4 regions of the Rossellomorea sp. NPDC077527 genome follow, and region 1 is predicted to be linked to each of the others. Evidence: riboswitches for the same ligand, from Rfam matches in the RefSeq annotation. Region 1 holds a riboswitch; each other region holds the start of a gene.

Region 1 (4,417 bases):
AGATTTGAGGCTCTTGAGCAAGTGCCTGTGCAAGGAACACCCTTTGTCGTTCTCCCCCCGACAGCTCATGCAGGTAGCGGTCCTGCAACGATTCTATGCCCGTCTGCTCCATTGCTTTATCAACTATTTCTATATCCCGGTCAGTCGTACCCTTGAATAATCCTTTCTGATGTGCATACCTTCCAAGCATTACGGTTTCTCTCACTTCATAAGAAAAAGGGGCAGATGAGATCTGTGGCAGAACTGCAACGAGTTTAGCCAATTCCCTTGACGAAAACTGATGAAGGGGCTTTTCCTTCAGTGCAATGGTGCCTTCCATTAAAGGAAGAAGACCCGTCATCGCTTTAAGCAAGGTCGTCTTCCCACTTCCGTTCGGGCCAAGTATTCCAAAGAATTCCCCTTTTTCAATATGAAAGTTTATGTCTTCCACAACTTTACGATTGTCATATCCAACCGAAACTCCGTTTATCTGGATCATGAAGAAACCCCTCTTTTCTTTAAGAGAATATACGCAAACATCGGCGCACCGATTAATGCGGTAATCACTCCAATCGGAAGTTCAGTCGGAGAAATGACCGTTCTCGAAAGCAAATCGGCAAGAACGAGAAATCCGCCTCCTACAATAATGGAAAGAGGAAGCAAATGTTTGTGATCATGTCCGACCATTCTTCGCAAGAAATGAGGGATGACAAGACCGACGAATCCAATGGTCCCCGATACGGCAACTGCCGCGCCGGTTAGGATGCTTCCCGCAATTAATATGAGAAGCTTTCTTTTATGAACCGAGATACCGATATGACGGGCTTGTTCCTCCCCGAAACTCATTCCGTTCAATTCCTTGCTGTTCAGAAGGAGCAACACTACCCCTAAAAGGAAGAAAGGAAATATGATGGCAATGTAATCCCACCCCCTCATGGATACGCTTCCAAGAAGCCAGCCGATGATCTGCCTCAGCTCTTCTCCTGTAAGTGCGATCATTAAGGAAATCAAAGATCCCAAAAACGAGCTGAAAATGATTCCCGTCAGGATGATGGTTTCGACCTTCATCGTCCTCTCAACTTTTTGTGCAAACCACAATACAAGAAATACGGTGATGATGGAACAAATGATACTGAAAAAGGGAAGCGTAAACTTCCCAATGAACGGAATACTCCAGTGAAAAAATAATGTGATGACCGCACCGACCGATGCTCCTGAAGAAACCCCCAATGTATAAGGATCAGCCAACGGATTTCGCAATAATCCTTGAAAAGAAGCTCCTGCGATAGCTAAGGAGCTTCCAACCAATAGAGCTAATAAGACCCTGGGTAATCTGATGGTATACACGATGTTCGTAAACATGGGATCAACCGTTTCAGGTAAGTCAAATCCAAACCATTTAGAACCGACGATATATAGAATATCCATTGGTGGAATCGAAATCGTTCCAATCGAAATACCTGCCAGAAGAGCTATGACTAAAAATAGTCCAGCCAGTCCGTACGTTACCCCTATTTTATTCTGCAAATACCTCTGGATAGATCGACTTTGCAATTTCCTCTACTCCTTCAACCAATCTTGGACCCGTACGAGTGACTAAATCTGAATGGACGTCCTCAACATCGCTATTCTTAACAGCATTCACTGATTTCCATCCGTCTCTACCCATTACCTGTTCTTTTGGATTTTCACTGTAATAACCATAGGTAGTGATGATTACGTCAGGATTTGATGAGATGACCGCTTCCTGATTTACCTTAACCCATCCTTCTTGATCGTTCATAACATTTTCAGCATTGACCATCGTCAGCATTTGATCGATGAAGGTGTCCTTACCGGGCGAATAAATGTCGGGTGAAGGTGAGACTTCCACATACACGCGTTTCTTATCTGATATATCTTTCGCTTTTTCTTGAATGGTTTTCAGATCCGATTTCATGTCAGAAACGATGGACTCAGCCTGATCCTTCTTCCCGACAAGTGTTCCAATATCTTGAATCGTATTATATACCTCTTCAAAGCTTTTTGCATCGTGAACAATGAATACGTTGATGCCTGCATCTTTCAATTGACTTAACCCTTCTTCTGCCGATTTGGCAGTAGATTCATGGGCAAGTACTAGATCCGGGTCCAAGCTGACGATTTTCTCAACGTTAAACTCCATTCCCCCGATCTTTTCTTTATCCGCTGCTTCTTCAGGATAATTGTCAAAATCGGAGACCCCGACGATTTCTTCGTTTAATCCAAGCTCAAATAAGATTTCAGTATTGCTTGGAATCAATGAAACGATATGTTTAGGTTGTTCTTCCAGTGTAACTTTATGATCCAATGCGTCATTTAGAGATAACGGATACCCTGATTGATCTTGTGTGGTTTCAGCTGTATCCTTTTTATTTGATTGATCTCCATCATCCGTTCCACATGCTGTTAGGAACCCGATGGCTAATAATAATGAAAGTAGTGCTTTGAATGTGTGTTTCATTTCCTTTTCCCCCTGTTCGGATTGGACAGAAAAAAACATCTCCAGTGGACTAGAGATGTTGTGTAAGATGCATAAATAGGGTCTCAACATGCATATTACACCTTTCTATCCGCGTAGATTTGGTGTGAAAAAATCAGGCAGGTCTCCTGGCTCATGGTCATTGCTCGCTGACACCTTCCCATGTATATTTACACAGTGGTATGTTTACAGCTCACTACCATTTACAGTGGCGGGACCGCGTTGGAATTTCACCAACTTCCCTATTAAGAAGCTAAGAAGTATCATGACCTCCGCTTCACCTGATCTTGTAACATATGTAACTGTTCCGTTCAAAAGAATTATACACAAAATCCATTGGATAGGAAATGAATTTTGGTGAATTTGTTGAAAATTGCAGGAATAGCCCGAAAAACGAGTGACATGATTTCGGATAGACAGCTAAGTAAATACATTGTCGCCTTGATTCTTTCGTGGTAAAATCTGTTCATGCAATTGCTTCACTGCTTTAATGGGGCATATATGGTACAGGAGGTTTGCAATATGAGTGAAAACAGAGAAGTCGCTACCTTTGCAGGAGGGTGCTTTTGGTGCATGGTAAAACCGTTTGATGAACTGCCGGGAATTATCGATGTGATATCCGGTTATTCGGGCGGTCATCTTGAGAACCCATCTTATGAGGATATTAAAGCTGGAAACAGCGGACATTATGAAGTGGTTCAGATCACCTTTAATCCTGCTCTTTTTCCTTACGAACGGCTTTTGGAGCTGTATTGGCCCCAAATAGATCCGACAGATGAAGGGGGTCAATTTCACGACCGGGGTGACCAGTATCGTACCGCTATCTTCTATCACAACGAAGAACAAAAACAATTAGCGGAAAAGACTAAGAAAGCGATTGGTGAAAGCGGACGATTCAAGAAACCGATTGTCACCAAAATCCTTCCTGCGTCCATTTTTTATCCGGCTGAAGACTATCATCAAAAGTTCTATAAAAAGAATCCAGATGAGTATAAACAAGATCGTGAAAAATCCGGCCGCGACCAATTCATCGATGATCATTGGAAAAACAATTAATGGCATGAGATCAAGCTCCTTTCGACAAACTAAAAGGTAGAAAGGAGTTTTTTTTATGAAAAAAAATGACAAAAGCAAAAACGATAAAGAGCAGGTTGTGGGATTCGCCGGCCCGGGTAAAGTCGTCAATTTCTTTGACCCCTATCCTGATGAGGAAGAAGAAAATGTGAACAACTCGGATACCGTAGATGACCATTCTTCTGAATGGAAGTAAAACGAAAATAGGTGAGGGCTGAAGGAATTCAGCTCTCACCCTTTTTCATCCAATAAATCGATTCACTTTTATCTGCTCTTCCAGAATCAATTCTGCCGTCAATTGACCTGATAGTGTGACCATGGGAACGCCGCCTCCCGGGTGGGTTGAACCTCCTACAAAATACATATTTGAGAGAACTCTGCTCTTATTTGGTATTTTGAATCCACCATTAAGTTTTCTATCAGTAACCGTTCCATAGATCGATCCACCATTTGCACCATAAAGACTCTGAAGGTCATTCGGCGTGAATGTATATTCGTATTCGATGTGATCTCTCAAGTTGGCAACACCCATTTTCTCCAATTTCTCAAGCACTTTCATGCGATAAGAGTCCTTATACTGAGACCAGTCTTCCCCTTCTCTCAAAGGGGGAACATGTGTCAACACAAAGAGGTTTTCCTTCCCTTCCGGGGCCTGGGTCGGGTCGGTTTTGGATGAAATGCCGATATATACTGTCGGATCGTCCGCAAGCTTTTTCTCATCAAAAATCTGCCTGAACTCTTTTTGAGGATCCTTACTGAAAAAGAAATTATGATGGGCGAGATGATCGTATTTACGGTCAACTCCCAGTAACAATACCAATCCCGAAACGGTTGGCGCATATTTCCCCAGGTCATTGGCTTCCT
Region 2 (4,417 bases), on a different contig from region 1:
GGGTTTCATTTTGTACAGAAGAAGTAGCTAACTTAAATGAATGGACAGCAGCCTGTAAATATTCATCCCAACGTTCCTTCTTCAAAGGTAATCCCTCTCTGAGTGCCGGTTCGTCCACCTGGATCATCCGTATCCCCTGTTCTTCAAGTGATTCAATTTCTTTGCGCAGAGATCGGGCAATTTGGTTTGCCACTGTGTAGCGTGATAGGTCTTCCCTTACGAACGACCAGTTCAGAATGGTGATCGGCCCCGTTAACATCCCTTTGACGGGCTTGTCGGTTAACGACTGGGCATAGACCGTTTCATCCACTGTCATCGGTTTTATAAAGTTCACATCTCTATATATGATGGGTGGCTTCACACAACGCGATCCATAGGACTGGACCCACCCGAAAGTGGTGAACTGGAAGCCATCCAATTTCCCACCGAAAAACTCTACCATATCTGTCCGTTCAAACTCACCATGGACCAACACATCCAATCCGACTTCCTCCTGAATATCGATCCACCGCTTGATTTCTCCGCGTATGAATTGCCGATAGACGTCATCCCCAATCTCACCCTTGCGCCACTTCATTCTTTGTCTTCTTACTTCACTGGTCTGAGGAAAGCTCCCAATCGTAGTAGTAGGAAGAAGGGGGAGTTTGGGTTGTACTTTTCTACGAATGGAATAAGGGGAGATCCTCCTGACATTCGATGAACCTTCTTCAAGTACATCTCTGGTGCTGCCAGCTGATTCATGAAGGGCAGCAATGGAATTCACACTTTCTTCTAACTCTTTCTCAACAGTCCCCACTCCTTCTCCTAGCGCTTTCGCAAGGAGAGCCACTTCCTTCAATTTTTCATCAGCAAATGACATTCCCTTTTTAAGAACTTTATCTAACGCATCTTCCTGCCTCACAGTTACCGGTACGTGGAGCAAGCTGGATGCCGGCTGAATGATTAACCGGTCCTTCGCTACATAATCGGCCAATGAAGATACAAATGAATGGGCGTCAACAAGATTCCTTCTCCAAATATTCCGGCCGTCCACCACCCCGGCAGCGAGAATTTTATCTTCAGGAAACCCGTTCTTCCGCAGTGCCTCCCAATTCTCTCCCCGGTCATGAATAAAATCCATTCCGATCCCGTCCACAGGTATGGACGTCACCTCTTTATAGTGGTCCAAGCGATCAAAATAGGTTTGAAGGATCACCTTCACATGGGGAGCTGCTTGCTTTAATGTTCCATAGATTTCTTTAAAGCGTTCTACCTTTTGTTTGGAGATCGAGGTGCATAGAATCGGCTCGTCCATCTGCACCCATTCTACTCCCTCATCCTGTAATTCCTTTAAGACTTGAGCGTATAGAGGGACCAATTTTTCCACAAGTGCGCTTTCATCTTTTTCATCATACCCTTTAGACAATTTCACAAATGTGAATGGTCCAATGATCACAGGCTTCCCCTTGATACCAAGCTTTTCTTTCGCTTCCCGGTAAAAAGCCAACGGTCGATTTTCCACCAGCTCAGGTGCAGATCCGGAAAATTCCGGGACGATATAATGATAGTTGGTGTTAAACCATTTCGTCATTTCTGATGCTGGGGAATCCTTCGTCCCCCTTGCAATATCAAAATACGTATCCAGAGATACTTTCCCACCTTGATAGTCAAACCTTTCGGGAACGACTCCGAACATCACCGCAGTATCCAGTACATGATCATACAACGAGAAGTCTCCAAGCGGGATCAAATCCACTCCCTGATCCCTCTGTTTCTTCACATGCTCGAGACGAATGTTCTCCATTTGTTTCTCGAACGATTCTGCGTCCACCTTATGGGACCAATATTGTTCCAATACCTTTTTCCATTCACGATTTTCCCCTATTCTTGGATACCCTAAGTTCGAACTCATAACCTTACTCAATCATCACACTTCCCATCTGTTTAAAATGATTATCCTGTCCCAACAAAAAAATCTCTCTTCCAAATGAAAGAGAGATTCATACGCATACTTAACTAGAGTCGAGACCAACCGGTTTTCTCAACACGCATTCCTCACCCCTCTCTATATCCACGTAGAGCATAAGTGCATACAACAGGCAGGTCTCCTGACTCAGGATCGTCGCTTCTTACCCCTTCCCATTTCATATGAAATAGTGGTAGTGTGATAAGTTGCTCCCCATTACAGTGGCGGGACCGCGCCGGATTTTCACCGGTCTTCCCTCTTAGCTGAGTAAAACTCAGCACCTATTGCATTTGTCTATTTAATTGTCCTTATACTAGAAAAGCCCTCTCAATCAAAGAAAGAGAGGGCTTCATATTTAGTGGAATCCCCTCTTATTTTCCAAAGCCTGAGGCTTTGCAGGAATTAGCACCTTTTCAACAAAAATCGAACGGTTGCCGGGTTTCACAGGGCCAGTCCCTCCACCTCTCTACATAAGAGTTATACGCTTATATTTTTACTATTCGGAAATTAACATTTATCGTAGCACGGGAACGATCGGCTGTCAAAAGAAATTCTCACCCTTGTATGCTTTCCTAATAGTACGTACTTTCTGCATAGTGACATTTGATGCAGTTCCTGGCGGCTGGCGTTTCATAGAAGACATGCCTGCACTTTGCCTGAATTCCCTTCACTTCTTTCTCAAGCTCCATGATCCTCTCATGCAGAATCAACATTTCTTTCTTCAGCATGAGGATATGAGAGCCTTGATTATCGGTAGAGGTTTGATCCATTTTCAACGAACTCCTTCGCCTTTTCTTTCAACCCTTTTTCCCTCTCAGTCTGCGACTCTAGAGCGCCGTCTTTCATTCCCCTGATATCATGGGAGATTTTCATAGAACAAAACTTCGGTCCGCACATGGAACAGAAATGGGCGGTTTTTGCCCCTTCGGCAGGGAGGGTTTCATCATGATACTCCCTTGCCCGTTCAGGGTCCAGGGAGAGATTGAATTGATCATTCCATCTAAATTCGAATCGTGCTTTGGAAAGGGCGTTGTCCCTTATTTGTGCCCCTGGATGCCCCTTCGCTAAATCAGCCGCATGAGCGGCAATTTTGTACGCAATTACACCTTCCCGAACATCGTCTTTATTCGGCAGCCCCAGATGTTCTTTCGGTGTCACATAACACAGCATCGCGGTACCGAACCAGCCGATCATCGCTGCTCCAATGGCAGAAGTAATATGATCGTACCCCGGTGCAATATCGGTCGTTAATGGTCCCAATGTATAGAAAGGGGCTTCATGACAGATCTCCATTTGCTTATCCACGTTTTCTTTGATCATGTGCATCGGCACATGACCTGGCCCTTCAATCATCACCTGTACATCATGCTCCCAAGCGATTTGTGTTAACTCTCCCAATGTTTCAAGCTCAGCAAATTGTGCTTCATCATTCGCATCCGCGATTGATCCCGGCCTTAATCCATCCCCTAGTGAAATCGAAATATCATAAGCCTTTGCGATTTCACAAATATCTTCAAAATGGGTATAAAGAAAGTTCTCCTTATGATGAGCCAGGCACCACTGTGCCATGATCGAACCTCCCCGTGACACAATCCCCGTCGTACGTTCAACGGTGAGGTGAATATACCTCAACAACACTCCCGCATGGATGGTAAAATAATCAACCCCCTGCTCTGCCTGTTCGATGAGCGTATCCCGGTACACTTCCCATGATAGATCCTCTGCTATCCCGTTTACCTTTTCCAGAGCTTGATAGATTGGTACAGTACCTACAGGAACAGGGGAGTTCCGAATGACCCACTCCCGTGTCGTATGAATATCTTTCCCTGTCGATAAGTCCATGATCGTATCTGCACCCCACCTGGTCGCCCATGTCATCTTCTCCACTTCTTCTTCAATCGAGGATGATACAGCGGAATTCCCGATATTGGCATTGATTTTCACATGAAAGTGCCGGCCAATGATCATCGGTTCACATTCAGGATGATTGATATTCGCTGGAATGATAGCTCTGCCGCTTGCCACCTCATCTCTTACAAAAGACGGATCCACATTTTCCCGGATCGAGATGAACTCCATTTCCGGTGTAATGATTCCGTTCTTTGCGTAGTGCATTTGAGTGACGGCACTGCCCGCTTTCCCCCGCAGAGGATTTCGATTGACATTGGGAAACCATTTCAGACTCGCACCAGGGTCTTCCTTTCTATAACCATTATCTTCCGGCACGATTTCTCGTCCTTTGTAGACATCCACGTCCTCGCGTTCCAAAATCCATTTTTTTCGAACCGAAGGCAATCCTTTCGTGATATCTACTTCATAACGTGAATCTGTATACGGTCCACTCGTATCGTAAACACGAACAGGAGCATTCTCTTCTTCCCCAAAGGCTGCCTTCGTCTTACTTAGTTCAATTTCTCTCATCGGAACATGTATGTCCGGCCTTGATCCTCTGACGTATACTTTTTTACTGTT
Region 3 (4,417 bases), on a different contig from region 1:
CCAAGTGAAATGCCTCCACTGGGAAGCGATAAACTGGGGAGGAACTTTCTGCTTTTACTATTGGTCGGAGCCAAATATACTATTTTTGCAGCTTTGGCCATCGCATTACTGCGGATGGTTTTAGGCTTTTTCTTTGCTGTTCTGTATACGTTCCTCCCAGATTTTGTAGGGAGATTGATGAAAGGACTGGGAGAGTCTTTTCAGTACATCCCCCTCGTCATTATTGTGTTTGCGTTACTGGTTCCCTTAGAAGGTGCTTTTCATTCCGGGGTGCTTCCTTCCAACCGTTACTTCTTCATTCAAGTGATCGCGATTGCCGCTGTGACGATCCCCTCTCTCGGAATCTATTTAGGAGAAGAGATGAAACTCTTTATGAAGAGCGAATTCATTCAGGTGTCACGAACGATGGGGGCAGGAAGATTCCATCTTTTTAAGCAGCACCTGCTTCCACAGTTCAGAAGGCATTCGATAGTGCTATTTTCAGAACAGGTGTCCCAAACTCTGGCTTTACTTATTCAACTCGGCATTCTCCATATGTGTCTTGGCGGCTTGAAGATCGCTAACTTTGGCATCATGGAAAGTATCCCTGTATATTTTTCCGAAACGAACGAATGGGCAGCGACGATCGCCATCAACATTCAGCAGATCTTCCTGCGTCCGATGCTTGTCGTCGTCCCACTGACTTTATTCGCCATCTTGATCCTATGCGTGAACTCGATCAGTGCGACCCTTAGAAGATCTTTGATTGAAGGGGAAGGAACCAAGGTGAAGAACAAGGCAGGGGAGGAGCGTCGAGAGAAGGCTGTCTCGGTATCATCGGATCTATTTACTTTGAAACAGTAAGGAGAGATTGTATGAAGGAAAAACAAGGCGGAAAGGCCTTTCTGATTGTATCCGTACTTTTATTTGTGTTTGCGGGATTTGTTTCGATCTATACGGGATTTCAATCAGACTCTTACAAGCCTATATGGTTCCCCCTCATCCTTCTCGCTACCAACATTATGTATGTGGTCATCAACATAAAGGAGCGCCGTCGCTATTATACAATAGGCTTTAGCGTGATGACCGTTGCGGTTCTGATATACATCCTTTTTCCATACTTTATATAGAAAACACTCAGAAATAATCTGAGTGTTTTTTTTATAATATCAATGCACGGTTTTTTCTATGTTCTTTCCGAAGAGGTGCCGTCTTAAAAAGTCTCTTCTCTTCTTCCGACTGAGGGATGACCTTTGGCACCGGTTTCGGCTTACCATTCTCATCCACAGCGACCATTGTCAGAAATGATTCCGTCGTTAACGTTCTGACATTCGTCAGCAGATTGGTCGAGTACACCTTCACATATACTTCCATGGATGTTCTTCCTGTCGATGTAACATACCCCTCAAGGCTCAAAGCGTCGCCCACCGTGGCGGATGATAAAAAATCCACAGAGTCGATCGATGCTGTTACAACGACGGAATTTGAGTGCTTCATGGCCGATAACGCCGCGATTTCATCGATATAAGAGAGGACTTTCCCTCCAAAGATGGTTTGCATGTGATTGGTATCCGGCGGCAATACCAATCGGGTTTGTACGGTTCGTGAACGCTCCACAGAATAAGCTTGTTCCATTTTCTCATCTCCCTGATTGTATAATGTTGAAACAAAAAACATCTCCTTTGTGAAAAGAAGATGCAGCTACCCTGAGTGAGCGTCGGGGATCCTCTGATTCCCTGTTAGACGTTTCATTCGCGTAACACCCTCCTATCTCCCGTAGGAACTTTCGTGTTCTTCTCGAATTGGCAGGTCTCCTGGCTCAGCGTCTCCAATTCCATATTCCTTCCCATTTCACGTGAAACAGTGGATCCATATGAAACCTCAGCCTTACAGTGGCGGGACCGCGTTGGATTTTCACCAACTTCCCTTTTAAGAAAATGACCAACGATCATTTTCACCAACGAGCAATAATTAAATTGTGAACGTTTCTATTTTACCATACACCTTCCGTGAATGAGCATCCTCTATGGTAAAATGGTAAAAAGGAGATGGAGTGCTATGAAGAAATTCAATAAATGTCAAAGTTGTGGTATGCCTCTGAAAAAAGTAGAAGATCGAGGAACGGAAAAAAATTCAGAGGAAAGTGCCATGTATTGCAAGCATTGTTACCAACAAGGAGAATTTACTCAAAAGGATATCACGCTCGACGAAATGAAGGTCTTTGTGAAAAACAAATGCATTGAAATGGGCGTTCCTTCTTTCTTATCAGGGATGTTTGTGAGGAATATGCACAAGCTTGAGCGATGGAAGTAGGGAGATTTAAAAGGTACAGGTGAGGAATTGACATGACATATAGTGATCAACAGACGCAGATTGATAGAGTAATACAATACATAGATGAACATCTTACAGAGGATTTATCTTTAGAGCAGCTCGCCAAAGTCTCTACCTATTCACCCTTTCACTTCCAACGATTGTTCAAAGGGTTCATCGGCGAGACGCCAGCCGGCTATGTGAAAAGGCTTCGTTTGGAAAATGCCGCACATATGCTGATTTATGAGCCAAGGGTACCAGTAACAGAAGTTGCCTTGAATTGTGGGTTTTCTTCTTTATCTTATTTCACCTATTCGTTCAATGCCTATTTCAATACCAATCCAAAAAGCTGGAGGGAAGGTGCGTATTTAGAACGATTTCCAAGGGAATATCTGTATAGCAAGAAATCTAAACTTTCCAGCACAAATCCGAAAGCTTCCAGAGATCGAGAGACTTATAATGAGTTTAAATGGCTGGATCTTTCCAATGTGAAAGTCGCACAATTACCAGAGTGCTCCACCATCAACCGGTACCATACAGGATCCTACGTCAAAGGCATTCCTGCAACTTGGCAGGATCTTTACCATTGGGGGAATGCTAGGGATCTGTTGGACGATAGCCCGCTGATATTCGGAGTCCCTAAGAGTAACCCGTACATCACCCCGCCTGAAAAAAACAGGTATGAATGCCGTCTGGCCGTTAAAGATCGAGGTACCCTTGGTGAGGAACTTGGTCATTTTTCCGGAGGCAAGCATGTAATATATGAGTTTTCGGAGCCTGTCGATTATGAGGAAAGAGGCATGCTGATTGAATGCTACTCAGAACTTTATAGTTATTGGCTGCCCCAAAGCGGATTTAGGTATCTCGGGAATCCGGTTGAGCTTGTTGAAGTAGAGAGCATCGAAGGATCCCTCGATGTAAGGTGTGGCATTAAGGCGATCGCTCTGGCCATTGAACCCAAATAATGGAGGAATAAGGATGACCCTAGGTTTGAATTTGCCCGCGTTTCTAGCAGGGGCCGTGTTGTATATGATCTACGGAGGAGTTTATTACTCGATCCTTCTTGGAAAGAAAGATCAGGAAGGCACAGGACCGGTGAAATATGTAGTGGCTGTTTTGGTAGCGTTCATCAGTTCAGCCCTGATTGGAGTTCTCGTTCAAGGGACGGGATCAAGTGGTTTAGCTTCCGGGGCGCTCATTGGAGGAATCGTTGGAATGTTGATTTCCATCGTCTATTTGAAAAATGCCCTATTTGGACTCATGACGAAAAGGATGTTTCTAATTGCTGTCGGAGATCATCTCATCGTTTTTACTTTGCTTGGCGCATTGCATGGGTGGTTATGGTAGTAACCTGAACTTTTTTAAGTTCAGGTTATTTTTATATAAAAATATAAAAATAGGATATTCGCCTAAAAAATTGAAACTTTTTAAGGGTGGGCTCCGTATATAGTAGTGTAGCTAGCACTTTTATTTAAAAATTAAATCAGACAGCATGCTGGTTTAAACAAAATGTCGAGAGGGGTTGTCAGAATGCTAGGATCATTGAGTGTTATCGGATTTTTCGTTTTCTTGATTCCTGTACTGGTCATTGCGGCAATTGTAGGGATCGCATATTATTTCTGGATGAGGTTCCGTTATCGTACCGCAAGATCCAATCAGGCACTGATCATTACCGGACCGAAACTGGGGGATCCTGAAAAGGAATCGAATATATTTACCGACCAGGAAGGCCGTTCCATGAAGATCATCCGTGGTGGAGGATACAGATTAAGACGTTTCCAAACATCCACGCCTGTTAATCTAACATCTTTCCAATTGAAACTATCGACTCCACGTGTATACACAAACGGAGGAGTTCCTATTGTGGCCGATGCAGTGGCCATGGTAAAGGTTGCAGACACCTTGAACGGAATTGCCAACTATGCCGAGCAGTTCCTTGGGAAGGATCAAAAGGAAATTGAAGATGAAATCATCGAAGTGCTTGGAAGTAATCTTCGTGCCATTTTATCTAAAATGACCGTTGAGGACATTAACAGCAACCGAGAGAAATTCAATGCCGATGTGTCAGAAATCGCACAGAAACAGCTTGATTTGATGGGCTTTAAAATCACGTCTCTCGGATTGA
Region 4 (4,417 bases), on a different contig from region 1:
AATTTGAGTTTTCAGCTCGTCCATTGTAAATCCGGCTTTTTTCATGGCTTCTTCGAATTGCTTGTCATCTTTGTACTGCTTTTTCACTTCTTCAAGCTGTTTATTAATTTCATCATCCGTCGCTTTATAGCCCTTTTCTTCGGCCTGTTGCATGAGAAGGGTTTGTCCGATCAGGCTGTCGATGGTCTGGTCTTTAATCTTCTTAACAGCATCTTTACTTGTCGGATCCTGTCCCATTTGTTGATACTGCATTTGGGATTGACTCAATACGTTGTTGAAATCTTCACCTTTGATTTTTTCGTCGTTGACAATCGCTACGACCTTATCTTTTTCAACCTTTTGTTCATCCATTTTCTTTTGCATTTCTTCCATTTTCTTGGCTTGCTCTTCTTGAGCCTTTTTGTCGGTTGCTTCTGTCTTCGCTTTATCGTCAGCTTTTTGGCTCTCCTCGTCCGAACCGCAAGCGGCTAATCCAATTGTTAATAATGCTAATAGTAAAGTCGTTAATAGTTTCTTCATAATAGACTCCTTTCAGAACTAAGGTGTGATTTCCAAAAAAATCACTTAATGCGCATTTTAAATGAAAAACCCATAAAAAGAAAGTATTTAGGCTAAAACGTATTGATTGTAATAACGATGAAACACAGGGAAACTAGCTTAACCCCTTAGAGGGACTGTTATGTATCCGATTACAAAAAAGAAACCACCTCCATATAAAATGATGACATTAAAAGATTATTACATGTTAGCATGAAAAAAAGAGGTTGTTTAAATCGAGATTCCTCCATTTAAACAACCTGTAAAAAATATTGGGGACCAAAGAATACTGTCAAACAACCTTCCATTTGAATTATAGAGAGAACGGGGTATTATCTCAACCAACAGATAGGAAGGTGAGGGGGGAACAGTGTTCATTTGAGGTCTTAATCGCATCTCCTTCTGCTCTTTTCGTGGAAAATAATAATTATAAGCATAATTCAAAGGGAAGGGATTTTCTTCCTTTTGTAGAAAGGATAAAAGTGTAAGTAAAATAAAAGGAGAGAGTTTATGAAGCAACTAGTAAGAGTGGGGACGACATACATACCAGTGAGCGATGTTCAGAAGGCAAGTATCTGGTACCAGGAAAAGTTAAACGCAAAACTGAACTACGAGGATGAGGATAAAGCGATCGTAGATCTTGCTCATCAGAGCATCTTTTTGGTCGGTTCGTTAGAGGGGGAAAGCAGTAATTTTCAGGATAGGTATCAAAATAAGCGTTTTTCTTTAACGTTTGAAGTGGATGGAATCAGTGATTTGAACGAAATGAGAGATCATTTGCTTCATCAGGGAGTAGTGACAGGGGAGATTGAAGATAGAGGCCATAATGGACTTAATTTCGTTTTCAGTGACCCTGATGGAAACTTATTTGACGTGTGGAGTGAATTGAGTCCCAAGTTCAAAAAAGCTTTTAAAGTGTAAATAAGGTTAACGTTCATGCTTGACTCCCGTATCGTTGACGGGTGATACTAATAAATGTTTAATAGATTCCTCTTGTTTTTCATTTTTAAATCGTATATGATAATGAATAACACAACATTTTGTGTTCTTTTGTATTTCGATAACTATATATTGATTATAACCTGTGAATAAGGTGTCTAATAAGACTTAAAAGGGAATCCGGTGAGAGACCGGAGCTGTCCCCGCAACTGTATGTGCCGACGAAATAAGGAAACTGCCACTGTCAAATAGATGGGAAGGCCTTAAAGTAGAGTGAAGCACAAGCCAGGAGACCTGCCGTATTTATCACGTGTTATCTTCTTCGGGAATTGGGAGGATAAAGCGAGGATTGAAATAGCAGAAGTCTATTACTATCTCCGTCTATTTAAAGCCCATCCTTTTTGAAGGATGGGCTTTTTTTACTCCTTCCCCACTTTATAAAATGGGAGGAATTTTCATGTCAATCACGTTAAATGAACAACAAAAAGAAGTAGAAGTGATATTGGACAGTCTGCAGAATCGGTTTCCTGATCTTTATTTCAAGGAATTTAATGAAAAGATTTTAATATATGCAAATCAACAGACGGACTTCACCAAAGAAAGACTCTATCATTTCATGATTTTGACAGCAGTTGAGCGTATAACGGCTCATGAGCCGGATTGGACTTACGTGGCGGCAGCATTATATATCAAGAGTTTATATGAGAAACTTGCTTTATCAAGGGGAGGGGAACTATACGGATCATTCTATCATTTGGTTAAAGATTTGACCGCAAAACAATTATATTCCAAGACTCTGCTTGATTCTTACAGCAAAGAGGAATTGGACTATTTGGGTTCGATCTTGGATGATACAAGGGATTCTCTTTTTACTTACATAGGAATTGTCACTCTGACCGAGAGATACTTAACCAAGTCCCATGACGGAATGGTTCTTGAGTTGCCTCAAGAGAGGTTCATGATTATTAGCATGACCCTCATGATGAATGAACCAAAAGAAAAAAGGATCAGATTGATAGAAGAATCTTATTGGGCTCTCTCCAATCTTTATATGACGGTGGCAACCCCAACCTTTGCGAATGCTGGAAAGAGCCATGGCCAGCTATCCAGTTGCTTCATCGATACAGTGGAAGATGATTTAAGAAGCATTTATGACAGCAATACAGACGTTTCTACCTTGAGTAAAAATGGGGGAGGTCTTGGGATTTATCTAGGGAAAGTAAGAAGCCGAGGCAGCGATATAAAAGGATTTAAAGGAGTAAGCTCTGGCGTTATTCCCTGGATGAAGCAGCTTAATAATACAGCGGTTTCCGTCGATCAATTGGGGCAGCGTCAAGGAGCGATTGCCGTCTATCTGGATATATGGCATAAAGATATTTTTCCATTCCTTGATACACGGTTAAACAATGGGGATGAAAGGCAAAGGACTCATGACCTGTTTACAGGAGTTTCTATACCAGATTTGTTTATGGAACAAGTTGAGAGTAGAGGGGACTGGTATTTATTTGACCCGCATGAAGTGAAGACAGTCATGGGGTACTCCCTAGAGGATTACTATGACGAAAGAGAAGGAGAAGGATCTTTTCGTGAGAAGTACCAGGAGTGTATAGCTCATACGTCACTTTCGCGGGAAGTGGTGCCGGCCATTGAAATTTTTAAACGGATTATGATTTCCCAGCTCGAAACCGGAACGCCATATATGTTTTATCGGGATACAGTGAATCGTCTGAATGCAAATTCTCATAAAGGAATGATTTATTGCAGTAATCTGTGTACGGAAATCGCCCAGAATATGAGTGCGACCGTAATGGAAGAAGAAGTGATTCAAGATGGTAAAATTGTCACCTATAAGTCACCGGGGGATTATGTTGTCTGCAATCTTGCCTCTATTTCCTTAGCCAAGACGTTGATGGATGATGAGCTGGAACGGGTTGTATCGATCGGAGTAAGAATGCTGGATAATGTGATCGATTTAAATGAACTTCCAGTCCTGCAGGCCCAGATAACCAATCAGCGATACAGGGGAATCGGGTTGGGAACATTCGGATGGCATCACCTCCTCGCGTTAAAGGGCTTGAAGTGGGAAAGCAATGATGCGGTCGAATATTGTGATGCCCTTTATGAAGAGATTGCGTACCACACCATTCATGCAAGTCACGAACTGGCAAAGGAGAAGGGGAACTATCCTTATTTTGACGGATCGGATTGGTCTACGGGGACATATTTCTCTAAGCGTGGCTATACGGGTGAACGTTGGGAATATTTAAGAAGGGATATTTCCGAGAGTGGGGTACGTAACGGATACTTAATGGCCGTTGCACCGAATTCTTCTACCTCGATCATCGCAGGCTCAACAGCGAGCATTGATCCGATATTCAGGCTGGAGTATTCAGAAGAAAAGAAAGATTACAAGATTCCTGTCACCGCTCCTGATCTATCGCCTAAAACGACCTGGTATTATAAGACAGCTTATCATGTGGATCAACACTGGAGTGTGGAACAGAACAAGAAGAGACAACGGCATGTTGACCAGGGGATTTCGTTCAATTTGTATGTACGAAATGATATCAAAGCGAAAGACTTATTGGATCTGCACATGGACGCATGGAAATCCGGTTTGAAAACCACGTATTATGTTAGGTCAACGTCGGAATCCAACTTTGAAGAATGTGAAAGCTGTCATAGCTAGGAGGGAGGAGCAAATGATGAACAAATTGAAACAGAGGGTCCTGATCGACAGAGAGGCACCTAATAAATCTACCGGGATCATAAACGGAGATAGTTCCAATGTGTTGAATTGGGATGATGTTCGATTTTCATGGGCTTATCCAAAATATAAGAGGATGCTGGGGAATTTCTGGACCCCATTTGAAATTAATATGGCGAAAGATATCAAGCAATTCCCTACACTCTCGAAAGGTGAGCAGGACTCCTTTTTGAA

What was found. Region 1 has a riboswitch for cobalamin ahead of ACIGG7_RS16075 (ABC transporter substrate-binding protein). Riboswitches for the same ligand answer to the same signal wherever they lie in the genome.
Region 2: it holds a riboswitch for cobalamin, as region 1 does, so the genes downstream of both, metE (5-methyltetrahydropteroyltriglutamate--homocysteine S-methyltransferase) here and ACIGG7_RS16075 (ABC transporter substrate-binding protein) in region 1, are expected to answer to the same signal.
Region 3: it holds a riboswitch for cobalamin, as region 1 does, so the genes downstream of both, ACIGG7_RS04750 (acyl-CoA thioesterase) here and ACIGG7_RS16075 (ABC transporter substrate-binding protein) in region 1, are expected to answer to the same signal.
Region 4: it holds a riboswitch for cobalamin, as region 1 does, so the genes downstream of both, ACIGG7_RS12080 (ribonucleoside-diphosphate reductase subunit alpha) here and ACIGG7_RS16075 (ABC transporter substrate-binding protein) in region 1, are expected to answer to the same signal.

Annotation. Positions count from the first base shown of each region.
Region 1 covers NZ_JBITVL010000004.1:322,014-326,430, forward strand. Annotated here, with positions in the region: gene ACIGG7_RS16065 (adenosylcobinamide amidohydrolase) at 1-478, opposite strand, end outside; gene ACIGG7_RS16070 (FecCD family ABC transporter permease) at 475-1,533, opposite strand; gene ACIGG7_RS16075 (ABC transporter substrate-binding protein) at 1,496-2,461, opposite strand; cobalamin riboswitch at 2,581-2,779, opposite strand; gene msrA (peptide-methionine (S)-S-oxide reductase MsrA) at 3,002-3,535, shown strand; gene ACIGG7_RS16085 (hypothetical protein) at 3,591-3,749, shown strand; gene ACIGG7_RS16090 (phytoene desaturase family protein) at 3,795-4,417, opposite strand, start outside.
Region 2 covers NZ_JBITVL010000002.1:896,923-901,339, forward strand. Annotated here, with positions in the region: gene metE (5-methyltetrahydropteroyltriglutamate--homocysteine S-methyltransferase) at 1-1,903, opposite strand, end outside; cobalamin riboswitch at 2,061-2,245, opposite strand; SAM riboswitch class I at 2,314-2,422, opposite strand; gene ACIGG7_RS09735 (hypothetical protein) at 2,518-2,715, opposite strand; gene thiC (phosphomethylpyrimidine synthase ThiC) at 2,693-4,417, opposite strand, start outside.
Region 3 covers NZ_JBITVL010000001.1:931,026-935,442, forward strand. Annotated here, with positions in the region: gene ACIGG7_RS04740 (hypothetical protein) at 1-843, shown strand, start outside; gene ACIGG7_RS04745 (hypothetical protein) at 855-1,109, shown strand; gene ACIGG7_RS04750 (acyl-CoA thioesterase) at 1,141-1,614, opposite strand; cobalamin riboswitch at 1,767-1,956, opposite strand; gene ACIGG7_RS04755 (zinc ribbon domain-containing protein) at 2,038-2,292, shown strand; gene ACIGG7_RS04760 (AraC family transcriptional regulator) at 2,325-3,257, shown strand; gene ACIGG7_RS04765 (DUF1761 domain-containing protein) at 3,271-3,639, shown strand; gene ACIGG7_RS04770 (flotillin family protein) at 3,823-4,417, shown strand, end outside.
Region 4 covers NZ_JBITVL010000003.1:431,927-436,343, reverse strand. Annotated here, with positions in the region: gene ACIGG7_RS12090 (SurA N-terminal domain-containing protein) at 1-519, opposite strand, end outside; gene ACIGG7_RS12085 (VOC family protein) at 1,048-1,458, shown strand; cobalamin riboswitch at 1,612-1,792, shown strand; gene ACIGG7_RS12080 (ribonucleoside-diphosphate reductase subunit alpha) at 1,934-4,165, shown strand; gene ACIGG7_RS12075 (ribonucleotide-diphosphate reductase subunit beta) at 4,182-4,417, shown strand, end outside.